2 linked regions of the Cohaesibacter gelatinilyticus genome follow. The protein of the gene in region 1 interacts with the protein of each later gene in a pairwise test. Links are inferred from orthologs where the notes say so. Each region holds a gene or a part of one and is shown in the gene's direction. Other genes may lie near its edges. The genes, in order: hflC and ftsH.

What was found.
Region 2: the proteins of hflC (region 1) and ftsH interact in binary tests that used the Escherichia coli proteins (3 or more experiments, as listed by UniProt). The link is inferred for Cohaesibacter gelatinilyticus from one-to-one orthologs.

The regions. Positions count from the first base shown.
Region 1 is NZ_OBEL01000001.1:2,071,368-2,083,276, reverse strand. The notes cover bases 5,287-8,184. They hold hflC (protease modulator HflC), read left to right. Parts: upstream 5,287-6,242; coding sequence 6,243-7,127; downstream 7,128-8,184. Other genes in these bases: CRO57_RS09440 (Do family serine endopeptidase), read left to right, coding at 7,515-8,184; CRO57_RS09445 (DUF2065 domain-containing protein), read left to right, coding at 7,150-7,338; hflK (FtsH protease activity modulator HflK), read left to right, coding at 5,287-6,240. In the rest of the region: CRO57_RS09495 (AsmA family protein), read left to right, coding at 1-1,552; CRO57_RS09490 (ribbon-helix-helix domain-containing protein), read right to left, coding at 1,540-1,788; CRO57_RS09485 (DUF4169 family protein), read right to left, coding at 1,799-1,996; CRO57_RS09480 (SspB family protein), read right to left, coding at 2,059-2,676; CRO57_RS09470 (thymidylate synthase), read left to right, coding at 3,209-4,003; CRO57_RS09465 (dihydrofolate reductase), read left to right, coding at 4,003-4,527; CRO57_RS09460 (TfoX/Sxy family DNA transformation protein), read right to left, coding at 4,544-4,783; more of hflK, read left to right, coding at 5,116-5,286; more of CRO57_RS09440, read left to right, coding at 8,185-9,026; phosphoserine phosphatase SerB, read right to left, coding at 9,099-9,992; tRNA (adenosine(37)-N6)-dimethylallyltransferase MiaA, read left to right, coding at 10,064-11,014; CRO57_RS09425 (acetolactate synthase 3 large subunit), read left to right, coding at 11,283-11,909.
Region 2 is NZ_OBEL01000006.1:292,917-304,864, reverse strand. What follows is about bases 2,900-5,836. They hold ftsH (ATP-dependent zinc metalloprotease FtsH), read left to right. Parts: upstream 2,900-3,370; coding sequence 3,371-5,302; downstream 5,303-5,836. Other genes in these bases: glmM (phosphoglucosamine mutase), read left to right, coding at 5,580-5,836; tilS (tRNA lysidine(34) synthetase TilS), read left to right, coding at 2,900-3,200. In the rest of the region: peptidoglycan-associated lipoprotein Pal, read left to right, coding at 1-110; tol-pal system protein YbgF, read left to right, coding at 692-1,789; more of tilS, read left to right, coding at 1,776-2,899; more of glmM, read left to right, coding at 5,837-6,926; CRO57_RS20940 (DMT family transporter), read right to left, coding at 6,935-7,897; CRO57_RS20935 (outer membrane protein), read left to right, coding at 8,179-8,934; CRO57_RS20930 (phosphoserine transaminase), read left to right, coding at 9,346-10,506; serA (phosphoglycerate dehydrogenase), read left to right, coding at 10,643-11,948. UniProt on the Escherichia coli protein: Acts as a processive, ATP-dependent zinc metallopeptidase for both cytoplasmic and membrane proteins. Plays a role in the quality control of integral membrane proteins.

The DNA.
Region 1 (11,909 bases):
TGATGCACGTTCCATGGAATTGGCGGCTCCTTATATACTTCAACAGCCGAAATTCGAGCTTTCCTGGCAACCTGATCAACTGATTATTCGCAATATGAAAGGCCTCCTTGAAGGTGGTTCCGTGTCTGGTAATTTGCAGATCAGCAATGTTGACGGGCAAGGTGTTGCCAAAGGCCATGTGCAGGTTGGGGATGTCGCTTTGGCTCCGTTGGTTTGGGAGAGAGAAGGGCGCGCCGTTGCCGATGGTTTGTTGGATAGCGTGATTGACTTTGAGGCACAAGGTCGCTCTTTGGCCGGTATGGTTTCAACACTGTCAGGTTCGGGAGCCTTCACTGTAAAAAAAGCTGTTTTGCGCTATTTGAACCCTTCGGCTTTTGATTTGGTTGTGCGGGCAGTGGATGCTGGGCTGCCATTGGAAGACAAGGCGATTTCTGATGCGTTTCAATCACATCTCGATGCTGGATCGGTGAATGTTGCAAGTCTTGATGGTACATTCCGTCTTGCAGGTGGGGCTCTTCGGACCGGGTCGATTGGTAATGACAGCGATGGACTGCTATCTCGTGGCAGCTTGACCATGGATCTGAATGAACAGACATTGGCCGGTGATTGGTCTATTTCTGTAAAACCAAGAGAAGAAGATGCGGTCACCGGTGCGGTACCGGAAGTTGGTGTCGTTTTTTCTGGTGCATTGGCTGAACCGAAACGTCTGATAGACGTGGCGCCTTTCACCGGGTATTTGAGCATTCGAGCGTTTGAGCGAGAAGTTGACCGCATTGAGACCATGCAGGCCGACATTCTGGAGAAAGAAGGGTTCCGGAGAAAAATCAAACTCTATCGTCAGGAGGCCAAGCGACGGGAAATCGACGCTCTTGCAGCCAAGGAAGAAGCGGAACGTAGGGCGAAGGAAGAGATTGCCCGCAAAGCTCAGGAAGCTTTGGAAGCCAAGAAAGCCCGCGAAGCAGAGTTGGTCCGTCAAGCTGAAGAAAAACGCCGCGCTGAGGAAGAAGCCAGAAAAGCTCAAGAGGCGGAGGCTGCACGACAACAAGAAGAATCCCGGTTGGCTCGAGAGGCGGAAGAAGTTCGCTTGGCTGAGGAAGAGCGTAAAGCTGAAGAGGCTCGCAAAGCTGAAGCTGCTCGTCAGGAACTCTTGCGTCTGCAAGAGGTAGAGCGCTTGCGGATTGAGGAGTTGCGTCGCAAACAGAGAAAACCGCGTAAAGAATGGATCAACCCCGATGAACTTGATCCGAATGGTATTGAGATCAAGCCATTGGCACCATTGCAGCAAGGTAGTCAATCCAGTGATCAGCCAGCTGACCCTTTGTCTTTCAGTGCTCAAAATGGGATAGTTACTGGTGGAATTGAAACCACCGGCACCATTGTTTCGGCAGATGAAACTGTCGGTGCTGACGCAATTCAGGTGTTGCCCAATCGATTGAGGATTTTACCCAAAGCTCCGGCGCGTGGGGTTTCATTGGGATATGAGCGGGGAAGCCAACAGGATCTGTTCGAGCGGCTGCGTCAGTCGCCTGATTTGATCATTCAGTTGGACTGATATGTTTCGTTATCCGGAGAAGGAGTGGGTTGAATCTGTGCTTTATAAAAGTTGAGCACAGCCAGTCTGATGGCGGAGGACAGATTTGTACTTCCTCTATCCTTGTCGATCTGGCGAATGACATCTGCCAGAGATCTGTTGCGTGTGGCAGCAATGGCCTTGAGACCAATCCAGAACTCGTCTTCCAGACTGATGGAGGTGCGGTGGCCAGAAATGGTGACGGAGTGCTTTTGCATCTCTTTCTATCTATTCCGGTTCATCGGAATTTGCAGAATTCAATCTGTGACCATCCAGATGTTGCTTCAGTCTGGATGCTTCATTTCTGGATTGCTGCTTTTCTTGTTTGCTGCGTCCATGTAAACGACGATTTTCGGTGGCTTTAACGTCTTTTTCAGTGCGTATCTTTGCCTTGCGGGCCTGCCGCAGATTGATGATTTCTGCCATGAAAGCCTCCTTGAAAGTCAGCTGATGACGTGATGGTGCGTGAGATATATCCGGTCGGGGGTTCACTTTTTGCGAAATGCATCCAGAGATACAACTTCTGCACCTTCCGGCTTTGCTTCGCTTTCACCTTTGTCACCATCTTTCTCTTCAACATTTTCTGCATCTTTGTTTTCGGCATTTGCAGCTGCCTGATCTTTGTCGTCCTTGGTACTTTTTGGCGATTCGCTTTTTTCTTCGTCAACGTCACCAATCACCGAGAGGATAATATCGTCCTGTTCTTCTTCAGAGATCAGATTTTCATCTTCTTCATCCTCGTCATATTCCTCTTCAACCTCGAACTGCAGTGAAAAATGCACGCTGGGATCAATGAAAGAAATGATGGAGGTATAAGGAATATAGAGCTTCTCCGGGATGCCGTCGAAAGACAGGCCGATTTCAACGGCAGTTTCACTGGTCTGCATATCCCAGAATTGGTGCTGTAGAACGATGGTCATATCCTTGGGATACTTGCCCAGTAATCTCGGGGAAATACGTACGCCAGGGGCTTGCGTATTGAAAGTGATATAAAAATGATGCTCTCCAGGAAGACCAGTGCCGGACACTTCGGTCAAAACCTTTTTGACCACACCGCGTAAGGCGTCTTGTGCCAGAATATCATAACGGATCAGGTCTTCGGACATGGAGTTCTCCCTTCACGGACCGCGGTTCCTGTATCATTCGCACGGACGGGCCCTAAGGTTTGGAAAATCAGTGGAGGCTTCTGTTGCCAGGTGCCTCCGAACCCCGCCTAGCCGAGCAAACCGACTAGGAGTTCAGTGGGTTACCGCACTGCTTAAGCAGCAGCGAGGCGTGACCCTGCATAGTTGTCGTTTGCAACTACAAAATTAGCCCGATAACGGTGGTACAATGCCGAGCAAAAACACAATTTTTACACCCTCGTCGATCCTATTTCGCCCCCATCATAAAAATCGCCAACTCTCTGATGGAGAAGACGGTTCTTATGGTGGAGGCGCCGGGTACCGCCCCCGGGTCCGATAGGCTTATTACAGAGGCCATTTATTGCCATAGTCACGTGAGTGACATTTTGAATATAGGGTGCGGCTTACGGGAAAGAAAGGGGGGGAATGAAAACCATCCACGATTTGAATTGGTTATTGCTGCGTCGAATCGGCTAAATAGCGAATATCCAATCCATGCTTTCAAGGAGCGATCATGCAGGCCTATCTCGATCTTATGCGTCATATATTGGAAAACGGCGTCGATAAGGGCGACCGCACCGGCACTGGTACACGCTCCGTTTTTGGCCATCAGATGCGATTTGATCTAAGTGACGGCTTCCCGTTGCTCACGACCAAAAAGCTGCATTTGCGTTCAATTATTCATGAGCTTTTGTGGTTTTTGGCTGGTGATACCAATATTGCTTATTTGAAAGATAACAAGGTTCGAATCTGGGATGAATGGGCCGATGAGAATGGTGATTTGGGGCCTGTTTATGGCCATCAATGGCGCAGCTGGCCTGCACGTGATGGCGGCACAATCGATCAGATCAGTCAGTTGGTGGGGCAGATCAAGACCAATCCCAATAGTCGTCGTTTGATGGTGACTGCGTGGAACCCGGCAGACGTCGAGCGGATGGCTTTGCCTCCTTGCCATTGCCTGTTCCAGTTCTATGTGGCGGATGGCAAGTTATCTTGCCAGCTCTACCAGCGTTCGGCTGATGTCTTTCTTGGCGTACCGTTCAATATTGCATCTTATGCCTTGTTGACCATGATGATTGCCCAGGTTTGCGACCTGAAACCTGGTGACTTCGTTCATACTCTGGGGGATGCACATCTCTATTCCAATCATTTCGAGCAAACGCGTTTGCAATTGACCCGTGATACCCGCTCTTTACCGAAAATGAGGCTCAATCCAGAGCGAAAAGATCTGTTTTCTTTCGTATATGAGGATTTTGAGTTGAGCGATTATGACCCGCATCCGCATATTGCCGGTGAGGTGGCCGTGTAATGGTGCAGGAAAATAGCCAGCCCAAAATAGTATTTCATTTTGCCGTGGCCGATAACGGGGTGATTGGCAAGGATAATGACATGCCCTGGCATGTCTCATCCGATTTGAAACGCTTCAAGGCTCTGACTATGGGAAAGCCGTTGTTGATGGGACGGCGTACTTTTGAAAGCATTGGGCGACCCTTGCCGGGGCGTGCGAATGTGGTCATTACCCGTGATGAGACTTTCTCTGCCAAAGGAATTCTGATTGCCTCATCCATTGAGAATGCGATGGAAATTTGTGAACAAGATGCCGATGTGAAGGGCGTTGACGAGATCGCAGTGATTGGCGGCGGGTCAATTTATAAAGCTCTTTGGGATCGGGCTGATCGTCTCTATGTCACCCATGTTCATGCAGAACCTGAAGGCGATACCTTTGTTCCAGATATTGATGAGCAGGTATGGAAGCAGATCTCCAAAGATGAAACGATGCAAGGGGAGCGGGATAGTGCGCCCATGACTTTTGCCATTTATGAGCGTCGATAGAGCGGGATTGGTTTTGTTATTTGCGTTCGGCTAGCTCTTTTTTCAGCTGGTCCTTGATTTCTGCTGGCAGATAAATGCAGTTCATGTCCAATAATGCGCCTTGCAGCGCCCACAACATCATGAGCGTGGTTTTTTGAGGATGGCGGGCCTTTAGCTCAAGATAGACATCGAGTATGTCATGCTTGCGCAGATCTTCTTCAGTATGAATCTCCAGCTCCTTCAACCATTTTTGACTTTGTGGCCCAAGATTCATCATTTCTCCCACCGAGCGTGAGTGAGGGGAAGGATTCGGATGATCGGCAGTTCTTTGATTGTGCATGATTGATGCTTGCTTTGGTTCTTTGGGAAGCCATTATTGTCGGGCAACTCCCTGCTGTGTTCAATATTGGGCTATTATTCACCAAAAGTGGCGAGTTTGTCCCTATTTCCTCTTGATTTTCATCTCGCTGCTCACCACTTTGTTTTCACGAACGAAATTTGCACAATGGCTCGAATGATGCTGCATGCCTTGTAACCGCTTCTTTACAACCGCGGATATAAAAGAGCACAAACATTTGGGTCAATTGGTTCCTAACATAAGGATAGACTATGCCTTGGAGCAATCAGAATGGCGGTGGCGGAGGCCCCTGGAAAGGTGGCGGTAACAATGGTGGACCTTGGGGACAAGGACCACAGAATTCCGGCCCCAATCCCCCAGATCTGGAAGATATGATCCGCAAAGGTCAAGAGCAGCTGAAACGTGCTTTTCCTGGCGGAGGCCAAGGTGGCGGTTCTCTTGGTGGCAAGGGCATTGGCCTGATTGCTATCGGTGCTGCAGCTTTGTGGCTGGCAACCGGCTTTTATACCGTCAAGGAAGGTGAGCTGGGTGTCGAGATGGTTCTTGGACAGCCTTTTGGCGTGTCAACCTCGGGTTTGAACTATAATCTGCCATATCCAGTTGGTCGTGCAGAGACCGTCAATGTGGATCAGATTCGCGATATCACCATTGGATCGCGTGAATTCACGTCCAATCGTGGCACCAGCCGTCGGGATGTACCCGAAGAAAGCTTGATGCTGACTGGTGATGAAAACATCATTGATGTGGACTTCAAGGTTCAGTGGAACATCAAGGATCCCGAGCAATATCTGTTCAATGTTGCCAGTCCTGATTTGGCTGTGAAACAGGTTGCAGAATCGGCAATGCGTGAAGTGGTGGGGCGGAACACCATGGATGAGATCCAGACTGGTGATCGTCCTGCTGTTCAGTTGGCCGCGCAGGAATTGACCCAGAAGATGTTGGATACTTATAAAGCTGGCATCAACATCATTCAGGTTCAGTTGCAGGATGTCGAGCCACCTGAACAAGTGATTGATGCGTTCCGCGATGTGCAGGCGGCGAAGGCCGATAATGTCCGTCTTCAGAACGAAGCACAGGCCTATGCCAACAAGATTGTGCCGGAAGCAGAAGGTCGTTCCGCACAGATTTTGGAAGCTGCAAACGCCTATCGTGAGCAGACTGTGGCTGAAGCTCGTGGTCAGGCAGATCGCTTTATGAAAGTTCTGGGCGAATATGAAAAAGCCCCGGATATCACTCGCAAGCGTTTGTATCTGGAGACCATGGAAAAAGTCATGGGTTCTTCTGACAAGATCATTCTGGATAACAAGGGCGGAGAAGGAAGTGGTGTTGTGCCATATCTGCCGCTTAATGAATTGACCAAGAAGGCGGGGAACTAAGCATGTCTGGTAAAGCTATTTTCAGTCTTTTTGTTGCCGGTCTTGTTGCGATTGGCGTTTATATGTCTGTCTTTATTGTTTATCCAATGGAGCAGGCTGTGATCACCCAGTTTGGCCGTATTGAAAAAGCGGTTGCTGATGCGGGTGTGTATTTCAAGATACCGTTCATTCAACGCGTGGAATATCTTGATAAGCGGGCGCGTTATCTGGAACAGTCCGAACGTGAGGTTATTGCCTCCGACAAAAAGCGTCTGGTGATCGATTCCTTCGCTCGCTACAAGATTACAGATCCAATCCTGTTCAAACAGAAAGCCAAAACCCTGATCAACCTCGAAGGTCAGTTGAACGGCTTCATGGATTCGTCTTTGCGTGATGGTGCGGCTGATCTGGATTTCCGTGATATTGTTCGTGACAAGCGTGATCAATTGGTGGAAGCGATTCGTGACTCGGTCAACATCAAGACCAAACGTCTGGGTGTTGAGCTGGTCGATTATCGTATTCGTCGTGCTGATCTGCCTCGCGAGAACTCCGATGCTGTTTATCGCCAGATGCAGACAGAGCGTCAGCAGGAAGCCAATGGTATTCGTGCCGATGGTGAGAAAGTTGCTCGTCAAATCCGGTCTCGTGCTGATCGCGATGCGACTGTGATCATCGCAAATGCCAAGCGTGACTCTGAAATCACTCGAGGTGAAGGCGATGCGGAACGGAATGCTATTTTCTCCGCTGCCTATGGTAAAAATGCAAGTTTCTTTGAGTTTTACCGTACCATGCAGGCATATGAACGCAGCCTCGCAAAAGGAGATACCCGTCTGGTTCTGTCTCCAGAGGGTGAATTCTTTGACTTCTTTGGCGGCGCGCAAAAACAATCTGCTCCTGCGGCGCAGTAAGGTCAGCAAAGGATAGGCTTTGATGACTGAGCTGGGCCTGGCAATCGGGCTGGTATTGGTTCTGGAGGGATTGATTTATGCAATTGCTCCAGACTCAATGAAGAGGATGATGGTCGAGATGTTGACCATCCCTTCTTCCAATCTGCGTCTTGGAGGTGTGATCGCCATGGCGTTGGGAGTTGTGATTGTCTGGCTGATCCGATCTTCATAAAAATGGGGCCTGCGGCTTAAATGAGCTGCAGGCCTTTTTGCGTGATGGTTCAAGCTTTGACCTTGCGAAATGCCCATTATTTGACGTGGGTTTGATCGGGATTTGAGTTGACTGACCTTTTTTCTGTCATTCAGACATGACACGATAGGGTGAAGGTAATATAGGATATTAAGTCTATGAGAAGCAGCTGCGATATCGATCACAATCGTTCGGTGGACAAGAAAGCTCTTTGGCTCGCACGTTGGGCGAGAACCACCATTGCTGCTATCGGACTTGGTTTTCTTGGCGCTGTATTTGTTGCTCCGGCCGTTGATGCTCATGAGACTGCGCGCGGACCGAAATCGGTGGCCGATCTGGCTGATCAGTTGATGGGAGCTGTGGTCAATATCTCGACCACGCAAGTGGTCGAAACACGGCGTGGTATTCCTATCCCCCAAGTGCCGGAAGGATCTCCGTTCCAAGAATTTTTCGAAGATTTTTTTGAAAAAGATGGAGCTACAAAAAAGCGCAAACAAAAGGTTCAATCTCTTGGTTCGGGTTTTGTGATTGATCCGTCCGGTTTGATTGTGACCAATAATCACGTCATCTCTGATGCTGATGAAATTTCGGTCAAGTTTTCAGATGGCAAACAGCTCATTGCCAGGATTCTGGGGCGTGATAGCAAGACCGATCTGGCCATTTTGAAAGTAGATAGCGACAAGCCTCTGCCAACTGTCAAATTTGGACCGTCGGAGACCATGCGGGTAGGGGATTGGGTTATGGCCATTGGTAACCCTTTTGGGTTGGGTGGTTCTGTTACCATCGGAATTGTGTCTGCCCGTAACCGCGATATCAATTCCGGACCTTATGACAATTTCATTCAAACGGATGCTGCGATCAATAGAGGCAATAGTGGTGGTCCATTGTTTGATATGCATGGCAATGTAGTCGGTATCAATACCGCGATTATTTCACCTACTGGTGGGTCAATTGGCCTTGGTTTTGCCATTCCTTCCGAGATTGCCCAGCATGTTCTGGATCAATTGAAGGAATATGGTGAGACGCGTCGTGGTTGGCTTGGTATTCGCATTCAACAGGTAACAGAAGATCTTGCTGAAGGGTTGGGGCTTGATGAAGTGCGTGGAGCATTGGTGTCCTGGGTGAACGAAGAAGGACCAGCTTATGCTGCCCAAATTCGTCCAGGTGATGTTGTGATTGGCTTTGACGGGCGTGACATTGATACCATTCGGGATCTGACCCGTATGGTTGCGGACACCAAGATCGGTCGCAAGGTTAAAGTTGTCATCATTCGCAAGGGCAAGAGGCAGACTTTGACTGTTAAAATCGGCCATCTTGAAGCGAGTGAAGATTTGCAGAGGTTGAGCAGAAAAGAACAATCCAGTCCCATACTATTGGGAATGAGTTTGACATCTCTTACGGAGGCAGAGCGTAAGAAACACGGTCTTGGAGCAACCGTTGAAGGGGTTGTGGTGGAAGCTGTGGAACCAGGTAGTCAGGCTGCTGAAAAGGGCATAGCTGCTGGCATGGTAATCGTGGAGATGGATCAGGAAATCGTCTCTACACCAGAAGATGTGGCCAAGCGGGTTCAAGCCCACAAAAGTGAAGGTAAGCAGACAATTCTCTTCTTGCTGGCGCGACCTGATGGTGGGGAGTTGGTGTTCGTCCCACTTCGATTGCCAAAGGAATAGATATCTGGACATGGATAAAAGAAAAGGGGCCGATTAGCCCCTTTTTAGGTCCGAGTTGAATCTTTCGCTCTATCAGTTGGTGACGAACTCTTCGGCTTTATATCCCTGTAGGAATAGCAACCCGGTCAGATCGCCATGATCGATGACGAAGCGAGCTTGAGCAGCGACAGCTGGTTTGGCATGCAAGGCCACTCCGGCTCCAGCGTCTTCAATCATCGCCAAATCGTTGGCACCGTCACCGACGGCCATTGACTGATTCAGATCGAGATTGAGCTCTTTCGCCAATTCATGAAGGCGTTGCCGCTTTGCGTCCTTGCCAAGGATCGGCATGCCAACTTCACCGGAGAGTGTCCCATTTTCCTCAATTAGCAGATTGGCGCGATCTTCATCAAAACCGAGTTCTGCTCGTACACGGCAAGTGAAGTGAGTGAAACCACCAGAAACCAATGCGCAATAAGCGCCATTGGCCTTCATGGTCTGGATCAAGGTCTTGCCACCTGGCGTGTAGGTGATACGGTTTTCAAACAGCTTGTCGACTACGGACAGATCCAGACCTTTGAGAAGGGCTACGCGCTCTTTCAAGGCTGGCTCAAAATCGATTTCTCCACGCATGGCACGAGCGGTGATAGAGGAGACACTATCTTTCAGGCCAACTTCATCAGCAAGCTCATCAATGCATTCCTGTTGGATCATGGTTGAATCCATATCAGCCAGCAGCAGCTGTTTGCGGCGCCCGTCAATCGGTTGCAGTGTCAAATCGACCGGAGTCCGAGCAAGGGCAATTTTGACTTCCGCCTGCAAATTGGCAAAGTCAGGGTGTTCTGGAATGATAAAATCAACTGCTACATCCTGCATAAGCCAGGAAATTGTGTGATCCACCTTGATGAGTGACTGAATTTTGGCCACAAGATCGGATGTGATGACTGGTCTGGCTGGTGCGCTGATGGCGGTCAGAACAAAAGACATGGAACCCCGCAATGCTCAGAATGCCATAGGCATCTGGCCTGGTTGATTGATTTGGCAAATGGACGAAAATGATGACCCACTCCATCCCTGATGCTGTGTTGATAGCGGGACCGACCGCCAGCGGCAAGTCTTCTTTGGCGTTGAGGATTGCGCAAATGGTTGATGGGGTGATTGTCAACGCTGATAGTATGCAGATCTATGACGGTTTGCAGATCCTGTCTGCACGTCCGTTCGAAGAGGAAATGTCGGGTGTTGAGCACCGGCTCTATGGGTATGTAGATCCAGGTGAGCGTTTTTCTGTGGGGCGTTGGCTGGATGATGCGGTGGCGCAGATCAAGGATATTCGTACCTCAGGTCGATGTCCTATTTTGGTCGGAGGGACAGGACTGTATTTCAAGGCCCTGTTGCAAGGTTTGAATGATATGCCGGATGTGCCTGCCGAGATCCGAGAATATTGGAAAGTAGAACAGGAACGGCTGGGCGAAGCCGAAGCCTTGCATGAGTTGTTGACCGAGCGAGATCCGGACATGGCTGCAATATTAAAGCCTGGCGACACACAGCGCATCTTGCGTGCATTGGAAATCTATGACGCAACGGGAAAGTCCTTGCTCTATTGGCAGGCGCAAAGTGCCATGCGCCATGATGTAAATGTTGTACAAGATGCGTGGCGGCTGGTCCTCTGTCCTCCTCGTGAAGTGGTATACAAAAAAATTGAGGATCGGTTTGATCAAATGGTTGAACTGGGAGGTATCGATGAGGCCAATCATATGTGCGCGCTCGGAATTGATCCAATCCTGCCAGCCATGAAGGCAATCGGGGTGGAACATCTCTCAAACCATAGCAAAGGTAAGATGACGCTTGATGAAGCCATCACTTTATGCAAGCGTGATACTCGGCGCTATGCCAAGCGGCAGATGACCTGGATCCGCAACCAGATGGGTGATTGGCCGGTGTTTGAGACCGCAAATGCTGCATTTGCTCATTTTGAAGCGCGGATGCAGCAAAATAGACGTGGAAATTAGCCTAAAGTCTGGTCTAATCGTTAAAAACCACGGCTTTATGACTTGACGAATTATTTGAAGCTCATTAGGTTGCTTCGCGAAATGAATGGAAACGAAAAGTCGATTATGCGAAATATTCTTGTCATTCTAGTGAGTAGGCGCGCTGCTGTGATGGTTGGGTAACCATTGCAAATAGTAGTGCGCATCTAGGGCCTCTGACGGGCCCTTTTTTATTGGCGCAAGAATGATAAGACATGTGGACTGTTGGCAGTTTTGAGGAATGGAATAAATGACACGGCAGATGACAGGCGCTGAAATGGTTATTCAAGCTCTGAAAGATCAGGGTGTTGACCATGTCTTTGGCTATCCCGGTGGGGCTGTTCTCCCGATTTATGATGAGATTTTCCAACAAGACGAGCTACAGCATATTCTGGTGCGCCACGAGCAGGGTGCAGGCCATGCCGCTGAGGGATATGCGCGCTCAACTGGCAAGGTTGGCGTGATGCTGGTGACTTCTGGTCCTGGTGCGACAAATGCTGTAACCGCCCTTGCTGACGCATTGCTTGATTCCATTCCTCTGGTCTGCATTACCGGTCAGGTTCCGACTGCTTTGATTGGCTCGGATGCGTTTCAGGAATGTGATACATCCGGGATTACCCGTCCTTGCACCAAACACAATTATCTGGTTCGCAATGTCGAGGAATTGTCCCGTGTTCTGCATGAGGCATTCTATGTCGCTCGTTCCGGCCGTCCAGGTCCTGTAGTAATTGATATTCCAAAGGATGTTCAGTTTGCGGAAGGTACCTATCATGGGCCAACAAATGTCAGTCACAAGACCTACCATCCTCAGGTAAAGGGTGATCTGGATAGCATTCGTTCCGCAGTGGATATGCTTATGGAGTCCAAGAAGCCGATC
Region 2 (11,948 bases), on another replicon or contig:
CCAACCGCCTGATGACCAAATCTTTCGGTAAGGAGCGTCCCGTTGCGGTGTGTAACGATATTTCCTGCTGGTCTCAGAACCGTCGAGCAGTGACCGTGTTGTCTAACTAGTGTGGTGGAATTGAAATAGGTATCATTTATCGGCAGGTTCGTTTGCCTATTTCAATTCCTAAAACCACACTAGAAACATATATTTGCTAGTCACCCTTTTGAATCTAAAGTTCGTTCGGTACTCGCTGTTCAATGTGACGAACTTTAGATTCGGGTGACTAGTGTCTTCACGCTATCCCTGATCTCGTGATCAGGGCTCCAGACGGGGCGCTACGCGCTTGCCTATCGGCCGCCACAAAAGCGCTGTCGCTTTTGTGGGTAGCTGCACGTCAGGTGGGTTTGGTGACTCGCTTGATTGAGGATTTGAAAACCGGCTCCATGGGGCCGGTTTTTGTGTTTTTGATATCACACTGCTTCCGATGAGCATCACTTTACCAACTTGATCATAATTTTGCCCCATCAAACTGGCATGAGGGTGCAACAGTGCAAAAGAAGCCGTTAAAACACTGTCCGCAATTGGTGAATTGCAAGCTTTGTTTTAACTCCTTGTTTTGAAGCGAGTTCTTATCCGAAAAGTGCTTCAACTTTTCGGGAACAGGCTGTAAGCTCGCTTTCATTGCTGCTTGAAGGCCATTCACTTCATGGCCAGCGCATTCCTGAATTTGATTTCTGTAATGGGGATTTTGATGATCAGAACATTGGCAACCGCGACTGCTTTTCTACTTGTTGGGGCCAGTTTGGCCGGTGCGGTCAACCCCACCAATTGGAGCGAGTTGGAACAACGGGTTAGTACGATGGAAACCCAGATGCAGCGTGCGCCAATCCCGCCACTGCCTATTCCTTCTGGTCCATCTGCATCAACTGCACCAAGTCAGCAGCGTATTGTTGTGGCTCAATCTGCCGCCAATCTGGCTGTGCGCGTAGATCGGCTGGAAAACCAGTTGCGCATTTACAATGGTCAGATCGAAGAGCTGAACTTCCGAATTCGTCAAATGCAGGAACAGCTTCGCCGTTTTCAGGAAGATTCCGAGTTTCGTTTTCAGGATCTGGAAAGGGGAGGCAGCAAAAAGCGTCGTAAACAATCTCGCGCAAAGCCAAAGCAACAAGCACCAAGTCAGAATTTCGAGCAGTTGGGAACGCCACCACAGACTTTGGGTAGCTTGAATGGTGCTCAGCCCAATTTTGGTAGTGCCGCCAATCAGGCTATTGGTGGTGCCGGTGGGTCTGGGCCAGTTGATCTTTCCAGCATGCTGAACGGAGGTGCGGCTGTGCCGGGTGCCACCTTTCCAGGCGCCAACCCAATAAATCCTGGTTTGGGAAATGTTGCGCCGTCCAATCAGGTTGCGTCTCTGACAGGTGATCCGGTTACAGACTATGATCAAGCCTATGGTTTGGTGCTTCAGGGACAATATGGGCAGGCGGAAGGGGCTTTTCGTCAGTTCATAGCGTCTTACGGGACACATCAGCTTGTTGCCAATGCCCACTACTGGATTGGTGAGAGCCAGTTTCAGCGCCGCGATTATCGCGGAGCGATCGAGACTTTCCTGAATGCTTATTCTACCTATCCTCAGGCACAGAAGGCACCGGATATGCTGTTAAAGACGGGGATGTCTCTACGTCAAATCAAGGAACGTGAGGCGGCTTGCGCCACCTATGAAGAGTTGCTGGCCAAATATCCCAATGCATCTGCAGGTGTGCGCCAGAAGGTGCGCTCTGAAATTAAAAATGCCAAGTGCTAAAACATCTGGGCGTTCATCCGTTTCCATGCCATGGCCCGATGATCTGAAAGAGCGCATCACTGATGATGCACTCTATTTGCCGGAAGGTCCCTTCTCTGGCTCTGTTCTTTCGTCCCTTTTTGATGAAATCCCCTCAAAGCAAGATGGAATGTTGCTGGCGGTTTCCGGTGGACCTGATTCTCTTGCGCTTGTTATGCTGTGTTATGCTTGGCGATCACGGTTGGGACATCAAATTCCGATATATCTGGCGACAGTCGATCATGGTTTGCGCGAAGAAGCACATGCAGAGGCCGAGTATGTGGGTGAACTTGCCCAATGCCTTGCTCTGCCTCATGCGATCTTGAACTGGCAGGGCGATAAATCTTCTTCCAACTTGCAAGGCAAGGCGCGAGAAGCCCGCTATTCCTTGCTGGCCGACCATGCCCAATCGTTGGGTGTAAAGACGATTGTGACGGCCCATCATATGGATGATCAGGCTGAAACTTTCCTCATGCGGCTTTTGCGTGGATCGTCTGTGCGTGGTTTGAGTGCCATGCGCCCTGCTCGTGTTCTGAATGGCTTGATCCTGGCACGGCCTTTGCTCAAGCATTCCAAGCAGGAATTGCAGAACATTTTACAACGGTTTGATTTGAATTGGTGTGAAGATCCCTCCAATGAGAGTATCAGGTATCTCAGGGTGAATGTACGCAAGACCCTGATGCCCGTTCTTAAACGCTTTGGAGCAGATGCATCACATTTCTCAAGAACGTCGGAACGCCTTCTGCGAGCGGAAGAGGCGCTAAATTCTGTAACATTTGAGAAATTTTCCGCTCTTATGACGCCTGTGGTTGGTAGGGCTTTGGTTTGCAATATGATAGATTATTGCCTGTTGGCCGAGGAATTTCGCTTGCGTCTGTTGCAAGAGGCACTTTTTCAGGTTGCCGGTCCGGGATATCCTTGCGGGGAGCAAAGTCTGATCTCTTTGGATCAAGATCTTGTTCTATGGGATGATGCTGAAAGAAGAGTTCGCAAAAAGACGCTGGGAGCTTGTTGCTTTGCGATTTCCGGACAGCGACTATGGGTTTATCGTGAGCCAGGGCGAAAGCCTATCCTTGCAAAGCTATCGGTGGGTGAAGATTTTGATTGGCAGGGGCTATGGAATGTCCATTACCCTGATGATCGGAATATTGGGGCTCTTACATTGTCGCCTTTGGGTGAGCGTGGCAGACAAAAACTGCTGCAGACCGGTCTGTTGAAACAGGAATCACTGGTTGCGATGGAGGCCTTGCCTGCGGGAGTGATTGATGCTTTGCCTAGCGCATGGCAAGAAAATCGGCTGAAATTTGTGATGGATTTACCAGAAATAGCAAAGGCGACGGGATGTCCTCTTGAATTTTCTGAAAAAAACACGAGATTTACGAAAAATGGGTGAAGTGGGTAAACCATTTCGCATTATTTAGGGAACAAAGCCGCCTCTATGCCTTGGCAAGGGCGTGTTCGATGCCTAAATTCAAATGAAATGTAAGGATCGGCTCGTCAATTGCTTGGCACAGGCGACAGACGGGCTGCTGATACTTCCCAAAAGGAACCAAGGGAAAACATATGAACGCGAATTTCCGCAGCTTGGCATTGTGGGTGATTATTGGACTGCTGCTTATTGCATTATTCCAATTGTTCCAGAATCCATCCCAGCGCACCAATAGTCTGGAAATCCCCTTCTCTCAATTTGTAAGTGATGTGGAGCAGGGGCGGATCAAGGACGTCACCATAACAGGTCAACAGGTTACTGGTCATTTGTCAGATGGTGGCTCTTTCCAGACCTTTCTGCCAGAAAATGACACCACGCTTATTCCGCTGTTGACCAAGAATGGTGTTGCCATCACCGCCAAGCCGGAGACCGAAAGCTTCTCTTTGCTTGGTGCCCTGATTTCCTGGTTCCCGATGATCCTGATTTTGGCTGTATGGATATTCTTCATGCGCCAGATGCAGGGCGGTGGCAAGGCAATGGGGTTTGGTAAATCGAAGGCCAAGTTATTGACCGAAGCTCATGGCCGTGTTGTCTTTGATGACGTGGCTGGCGTGGATGAAGCCAAGGAAGATTTGGAAGAGATTGTTGAATTCTTGCGTGATCCGCAGAAATTCCAACGTCTTGGTGGCCGTATCCCACGCGGTGTTCTTCTGGTGGGCCCTCCGGGCACTGGTAAAACCTTGCTTGGTCGTGCCGTTGCTGGTGAAGCCAATGTGCCTTTCTTCTCCATTTCCGGTTCCGACTTCGTGGAGATGTTTGTCGGTGTTGGTGCCTCTCGCGTGCGGGATATGTTCGAGCAAGCAAAGAAGAATGCTCCATGTATCATCTTCATCGATGAGATTGATGCTGTTGGTCGCCATCGCGGCGCTGGCCTTGGTGGTGGTAACGATGAGCGTGAGCAGACTCTGAACCAGTTGCTGGTTGAGATGGATGGCTTTGAAGCCAATGAGGGCGTGATCCTTGTTGCTGCGACCAACCGTCCTGACGTTTTGGACCCGGCTCTCATGCGTCCGGGTCGTTTCGATCGTCAGATCGTTGTACCCAATCCTGATATCACCGGCCGAGAGAAGATCCTCAAGGTTCATGTGCGCAATGTGCCTCTGGCTCCGGATGTGGATCTGAAGACGCTTGCCCGTGGTACGCCTGGTTTCTCGGGTGCAGACTTGATGAACCTTGTCAATGAAGCTGCGCTTTTGGCGGCTCGCCGGGATCGTCGTCTTGTCTCCATGCAGGAATTCGAGGATGCCAAGGATAAGGTCATGATGGGTGCTGAGCGTCGGACGCTTGTCATGAGCGACGAGGAGAAGAAGCTGACCGCATATCACGAAGCCGGCCATGCCTTGGTTGCACTGCATATGCCTGCCTCGGATCCCATTCACAAGGCTACCATCATTCCTCGTGGCCGTGCTCTTGGCATGGTGATGCGTCTTCCTGAAAAGGATCAGGTCTCGCTGACTCGCGCCAAATGCAACGCTGATCTGGCTGTGGCTATGGGTGGTCGTGTCGCTGAAGAGATGATCTTTGGTTATGACAAGGTGACATCAGGGGCGACTGGTGACATTCAGATGGCAACCCGTCTGGCCCATGCCATGGCCACGCAATTTGGTATGTCTGATGAACTGGGGCCATTGCTCTACTCAGAAAACGAACAGGAAGTCTTCCTCGGACATTCTGTTGCCCGTCAGCAGCATGTCTCCGATGATACGCAAAAGCTGGTTGATAGCGAAACCAAACGTTTTGTTGAGACTGGTCTGGAAACCGCTCAGAAAATCCTGACGGATCACAAGGACGAGCTGATCATCATTGCCGAAGGTCTTTTGGAATATGAGACCCTGTCCGGTCAGGAAATTCGTGATCTGATTGATGGCAAACCGCCAGTTCGTGAAGATGATGATGAGCCGACCACACCAAAAGGATCTGCTGTCCCATCTGCTGGTGCTGTCAAGAAAGGCAGCGACAAGGGCGATGAAAGTGATGATGGCATGGAGCCTCAGCCATCGTCTTGATCTGAGATATTCCTCAGGTTTTCAAGGTAAGATTAACGCAAGGGCGCTCTTGACAGAGAGCGCCCTTTGCTGTTTCCGAGCGTCTGATTTTGGCAAAAACCGATTTTATATGCTTCTGTTTAGCGGTTTTTAATCTTGCTTGTTACATTTGAACACAAAGATTGATTGTAAAGCAGCTGGATCTTCTCACTCTGGCAAGAAAGATGAGTTAGAAGAGGCCAAGCCAGATTTGATCTGATCGCTATGTGAAGAATGAATGGAAAGGTCGGAACGGACGATGGGTAAGTATTTTGGGACTGATGGCATTCGGGGATGCGCAAACTCCTATCCTATGACAGCCGAGATTGCCATGAAGGTTGGTATGGCAACTGGCAAGCTGTTTCGGCGGGGAGATCATCGTCACCGGGTCGTGATCGGCAAGGATACACGTCTGTCCGGTTACATGCTTGAACCAGCCCTCACGGCAGGTTTTACCTCGATGGGTATGGATGTGTTTTTGTTGGGACCAGTGCCAACACCTGGCGTTGCCATGCTGACACGTTCGTTGCGTGCAGATCTCGGTGTGATGATTTCCGCCTCCCATAATCCATTCAATGACAATGGCATCAAGCTGTTTGGTCCGGATGGATACAAACTTAATGACGAGCTGGAAGCCAAGATCGAAGCTATGCTGGATCAGGACATGTCCAGCCAGTTGGTAAAGCCCGAGCAATTGGGGCGGACCAAACGTATTGAAAGTGTCTACGATCGTTATATTGAATTTGCCAAACGCACTCTGCCACGTGCCATGTCTCTGGATGGTCTACGGGTTGTCGTTGATTGTGCTCATGGCGCTGCCTATCGTGTCGCGCCGGATGCTCTATGGGAGTTGGGTGCCGAGGTCGTGAGCATTGGAGTTGATCCGAACGGCTTCAATATCAATGACAAATGTGGGTCTACCCATGTTGATGTCTTGATCGACAAGGTCAGGGAAGTGCGTGCGGATATCGGCATCGCGTTGGATGGTGATGCGGACCGGGTGATCATTGTCGATGAAACCGGCCATCGGGTTGATGGTGATCAGCTTATGGCTGTGGTTGCGGAGAGCTGGGCCAAGGAAAATCGCTTGTCCGGTAACGGTATTGTCGCGACTGTCATGTCCAATCTTGGTCTTGAGCGCTTTTTGGGCGGTTTGGGGCTGGATCTTGCGCGTACCAAGGTTGGTGATCGGTATGTTGTGGAACATATGCGTCAGCATGGTTTCAATGTGGGAGGTGAACAGTCAGGCCATTTGGTTCTCTCTGATTATTCTACCACGGGAGATGGTTTGATTGCTGCTTTGCAAATTCTTGCTGTGGTCAAGAAGATGAACAAGCCTGTGAGCGAGGTTTGCAATCGCTTTGAACCTGTGCCTCAGCTTTTGAAGAATGTGCGTTATAGCAGCGGTGCACCGCTTGAAATGGACAATGTGAAAGCTGCTATTGTCTCGGGTGAGGAGCGTCTTGGTAATTCAGGCCGTCTTGTGATCCGTCCATCAGGGACCGAACCTTTGATCCGCGTTATGGCGGAAGGCGATGATCATGACCTGGTTGAGCTGGTTGTCGATGACATTTGCGATGAGGTACGGAAGGTCAGCCAGGGCTGATATTTGAATTAGCGTTGCTGGTTGGAAGCATAGTGATTTGTGGATGAGGCGTCGGGCGATTGTCGGGCGCCTTTTCTATTGCTCAAGATCAGGCCTGTCAGAATGATGATGAAGCCTATCCATGCGAGGTTGTTCAGGCTTTCTCCCAAAAACAGAATGCCGCCCAACGTGGTAAGAGCCGGAATAATATAGTTGCTGGTGGTCACGAAACTGGCTGAAGTTTCCTGAAGCAAGATGAATAGAACGATAGAGGCAATGGCTGTTGGCACCAGACCCAGGTAAGCCAGAATCAACCAGCTATGAAGAGGCGTGGTTTCAATTGATATTTCAGGATTGAAGATCCAGCATGCAATGAGCAACATGAGCGCGGCGATCAGTACGACTACTGTTGCTTTATCGATATTATCTGCCTGTGGCATACGGCGTGTTAGTACTCCACTGGCCGCATAGCAGAAGGCTGCAAGGAAAATTGCCAGCTGGCCTATGAGCTCCATGGTGTCTGTTGCAGAGTTGCTGGAAGATGTTTCTGTGGTTCGCCAAGGGTTGATGACGAGGATGACCCCGATGAAACCCAAGGTGAAGCCGCCAAGTTTGATACGGGTCATCTTTTCATCTGGCAATAGCAGGTGAGCCAACCCCAGAACAATCAGTGGAACGGTTCCCATCAAAATTCCGGCAACTGATGAGGTGGTGAATTGGGTTCCCCAAGCGATCAATAGGAAAGGGGCGGCAGAGCTGAGCAATCCCAGTAAAATCAGCCACAAAGTGTGATGCCAGCCAAGGCTCCAGGGTTTTTTGTAAAAAACCAATCGATAGATGATGAGAATGATCGCGCCTCCGGTCAGTCGCCCGGCTGTCACCCATAAGGGAGGGATCTCCAGAACTGCGACGCGGGTCAAAATGATGGCCGAACTCCAGGAAAGAATCAAAAAGAGCAGAAGGAGCCAGTGACGCGCGGTAATTATGGGCATTGAAGGGCCTTGTAGGAGGGGAGCATAAGCTGTGCGGGGAGCCTAGAGGATTAAACTGGAGAGTGCAAACTTACCGAATAATGCGGCTGGTAAGGATTTGTTAAGATAAAATTTTGCAATTTGCATGAATATATATTCTAATTCTTATCATGACTTGTGTATTTGGTGTTGTTAACCTTAATTGTTGTAGTTAATCGAGTATTAAGGAAATTCTGCGATCTTTTCTCTTGAGTAAATATCTCAAATGCTTGTTCAGACATTTGTATCGAGAGGAAAATGAGATGAGCAGCCTCAAAAGAAATCTGTTTTTGAGTGTGTTCGGGGCCGCTATGTCCGCTGGCGTTGCTATGGCAGCGGATTTGCCAACTCCCCCGGTCATTGAATATGAGCCAGAGACTTTGGTCGAGATTGGTTCCAGTTGGTATCTGCGTGGCGATATTGGCTATGCAGCTTACAGCAATCCGGATGCTTCGTGGCAGGATCCTACCAACGGCCATCGTGCATTCATTAAGGAAGAGATTGACAATGGTTGGTTGATTGGTGGTGGTTTCGGCTATTACTTCAACGAACATCTACGTGCTGATGTTACGGTTGACTATCGCCATGAAGCCAAGTTCAAGGGCATGGTGGGTGGCTGTGGTGGCTGTTCTGGTGGTTATTCCAATGAGTCCGCCAAATTCAGTGCATGGACCTTGATGCTGAACGGTTACTATGACTTCGGTACCTGGAATTCCGTAACACCATATGTTGGTGCCGGTATCGGTCTGACTCATTTGACCCTTGGTGGTTATGCGACCAGTAACGGTGTGCCATTCTCTGATGGTGACAATACCAATTTTGCATGGAATCTGATGGCTGGTGCCGTGGTTGACATTGAAGAAGGTTGGAAATTCGATGCCAATTATCGCTTCCTGTCCATGGGTGAAGCCAAGACTGGTACTACATTTACAAATGGTACCAATGCCCAGAACCCTGTGAAGATTGAAGATATTTATGCGCATGAATTCCGTGTAGGTCTGCGCTACGATCTGGACTAAGGGTTTGTTGTTTTCCCTGGAGCAGGTGCGACGTCGCTCTTGGGCAGATCAAATGCACGGTTCCAGGAGCTGACTTTGGCTCCTGGTGGGAAAGTCAGGATGCCAAATCCTCTCGAAAAGGCGATCATCTCTGGATGGTCGCCTTTTTCGATTTTATCAATATGATTACACCATGCTGCTCAAAAGTTATCAACATGACGAGAATGATAGGCACCTCGAAAAGAGGAGAAAGTTTCTTATGATTTTAAATTTCCCTTACAGGAAACATATTTAGGGAGTTCACATAGGTCATTGGATGAAAATTTGATGATGTGATGAATTTGTCGTTGACGCTGTCCGGCGTTTTGTCTACCCCCGTCCGTGGGACACCTCTCCCCAACGAGAGGCAACTATCTGTGAGGGTAGCTAATTATGAGCACTACACTACCGGCCACACGGCCGAACAATCCCCATTTTTCTTCTGGTCCTTGCTCCAAGCGTCCAGGCTGGTCTTTGGACAGCCTGAAAGATGCTGCGCTGGGCCGTTCTCACCGAGCAAAAATTGGTAAGACCAAGCTGAAGGATGCCATTGAGCAGACCCGCGAAGTGCTTGGTATCCCAGCAAACTACAAGATTGGCATCGTTCCTGCGTCCGATACTGGTGCGGTCGAAATGGCTCTGTGGTCTCTTCTTGGAGCGCGCGGCGTTGATATGCTTGTTTGGGAGAGCTTCGGCAAAGGCTGGGCGACGGATGTCACCAAACAGCTCAAGCTTGATGATGTTCGCGTCATGGAAGCCGATTATGGTACCCTGCCAAATCTCGCCGATGTTGATTTCGCTCGTGATGTGGTCTTCACATGGAATGGCACGACTTCAGGCGTTTGTGTGCCAAATGGCGACTGGATCCCGGCAGATCGTGAAGGTTTGACCATTTGTGATGCGACGTCTGCTGCTTTCGCTCAACCACTTGAGTGGGACAAACTGGATGTGACCACTTACAGCTGGCAGAAAGTGCTGGGCGGTGAAGCAGCTCACGGCATGCTGATCCTGTCTCCACGCGCCGTTGAGCGTCTGGAAAGCTATGTCCCGGCTTGGCCATTGCCAAAGATTTTTCGCCTGACCAAAAGTGGCAAGCTGATCAATGGTATCTTTGAGGGTGCCACCATCAATACTCCTTCCATGCTGTGCGTTGAAGATTATCTGGATGCTCTGGCTTGGGCCAAGGAAATTGGTGGTCTGGACGCTTTGATCGGTCGTGCCAATGCCAATCTGGCGGTTTTGGAAGCTTGGGCTGAGAATACCCCTTGGGTTGATTTCCTTGCCAAGGACAAAGCCACTCGCTCCAACAGCTCTGTCTGTCTGACCATCGTTGATGAAACAGTGGCTGCGCTGGATGCCGATGCTCAGGCTGCTTTCGCCAAAGCTTTGGTTTCTCGCCTCGATAAAGAGGGCGTTGCCTTTGACATCGGTGCTTATCGTGATGCGCCATCCGGTCTTCGGATCTGGGCTGGTGCAACAGTTGAAGCATCTGATCTGGAAGCGCTGACCCCTTGGTTGGACTGGGCGTTCGAGCAAGAAAAAGCTTCCCTTTAAGCTTCGCTCCAGACGAGCAAATATTCACGAATTTTCTATTATGAGGAGCGTTCTGATGATCAGGACGCCTCCTGACGCAGAAGCTGCATCTTGAGTTGAGCTATCGCGCTTCTGCCAGCACCATGAGGATGAAACCATGGCTAAGGTACTGATTTCCGACAAACTGTCTCCAACTGCTGTTCAGGTCTTCAAAGACAAAGGCGTTGAAGTTGATTACCTGCCAGATCTCGGCAAGGACAAAGACAAGCTTCTGGAAGTGATCGGCCAGTATGATGGTTTGGCTATTCGCTCCGCGACCAAGGCAACCGAGAAAGTGATTGCCGCCGCAGATAATCTGAAAGTGATTGGTCGTGCCGGTATTGGTGTCGATAATGTCGATATTGATGCTGCTACCCAGCGCGGTGTCATTGTGATGAATACTCCATTCGGTAACTCCATTACCACTGCCGAGCATGCCATCGCCATGATGTTTGCCTGTGCTCGCCAGATCCCGGCGGCTGATGCGTCCACTCAGCAGGGCAAGTGGGAAAAATCCAAATTCATGGGTGTTGAAATCACCAACAAGACTTTGGGTGTGATTGGTTGTGGTAACATTGGTGGTATTGTTGCCACTCGTGCGGTTGGCTTGAAAATGAAGGTGATTGCGTTTGATCCATTCCTTTCTCCAGAGCGTGCCATCGAGTTGGGCGTTGAGAAAGTGGAGCTGGAAGACCTCTTCAAACGTGCTGACTTCATTTCCTTGCATACTCCGCTGACCGATAAGACACGCAATGTTGTTTCTCGCGAAGCGATCGCATCCATGAAAGACGGTGTGCGCATCATCAATTGTGCGCGTGGTGGTCTGGTTGACGAGGAAGCTCTGGCTGAAGCATTGAAATCTGGCAAGGTTGCCGGAGCTGCATTTGATGTCTTCTCTGAAGAGCCTGCCAAAGAGAATGTATTGTTTGGTTGCCCAAATATCGTCTGCACCCCGCATCTTGGTGCTTCTACTTCTGAAGCTCAGGAAAATGTGGCCATTCAGGTGGCCGAACAGATGGCTGACTATCTGGTCAACGGTGCTGTTTCCAACGCGCTCAATATGCCATCCATCACCGCCGAGGAAGCGCCTCGTTTGACACCATTCGTCAAACTGGCCGAACAGCTTGGTTCCTTTGCCGGTCAGCTGACTGAAACCGGTCTGAAAGGTGTTCGCATCGAATATGAAGGTCAGGTTGCTGACATGAATACCCGTGCGCTGACTTCTGTTGTTCTGTCCGGTGTTCTGAAGCCACTGTTGTCCAGCGTGAATATGGTGTCAGCGCCAGCTGTTGCCAAAGATCGCGGTATCGTTGTGGAAGAAACCCGTCGTGAACAGCAAGGTGCTTATGAGAATTATATTCGCCTGACCATCCTGACCGAACGTCAGGAGCGTTCTGTTGCGGGTACTGTCTTCTCCAATGGCA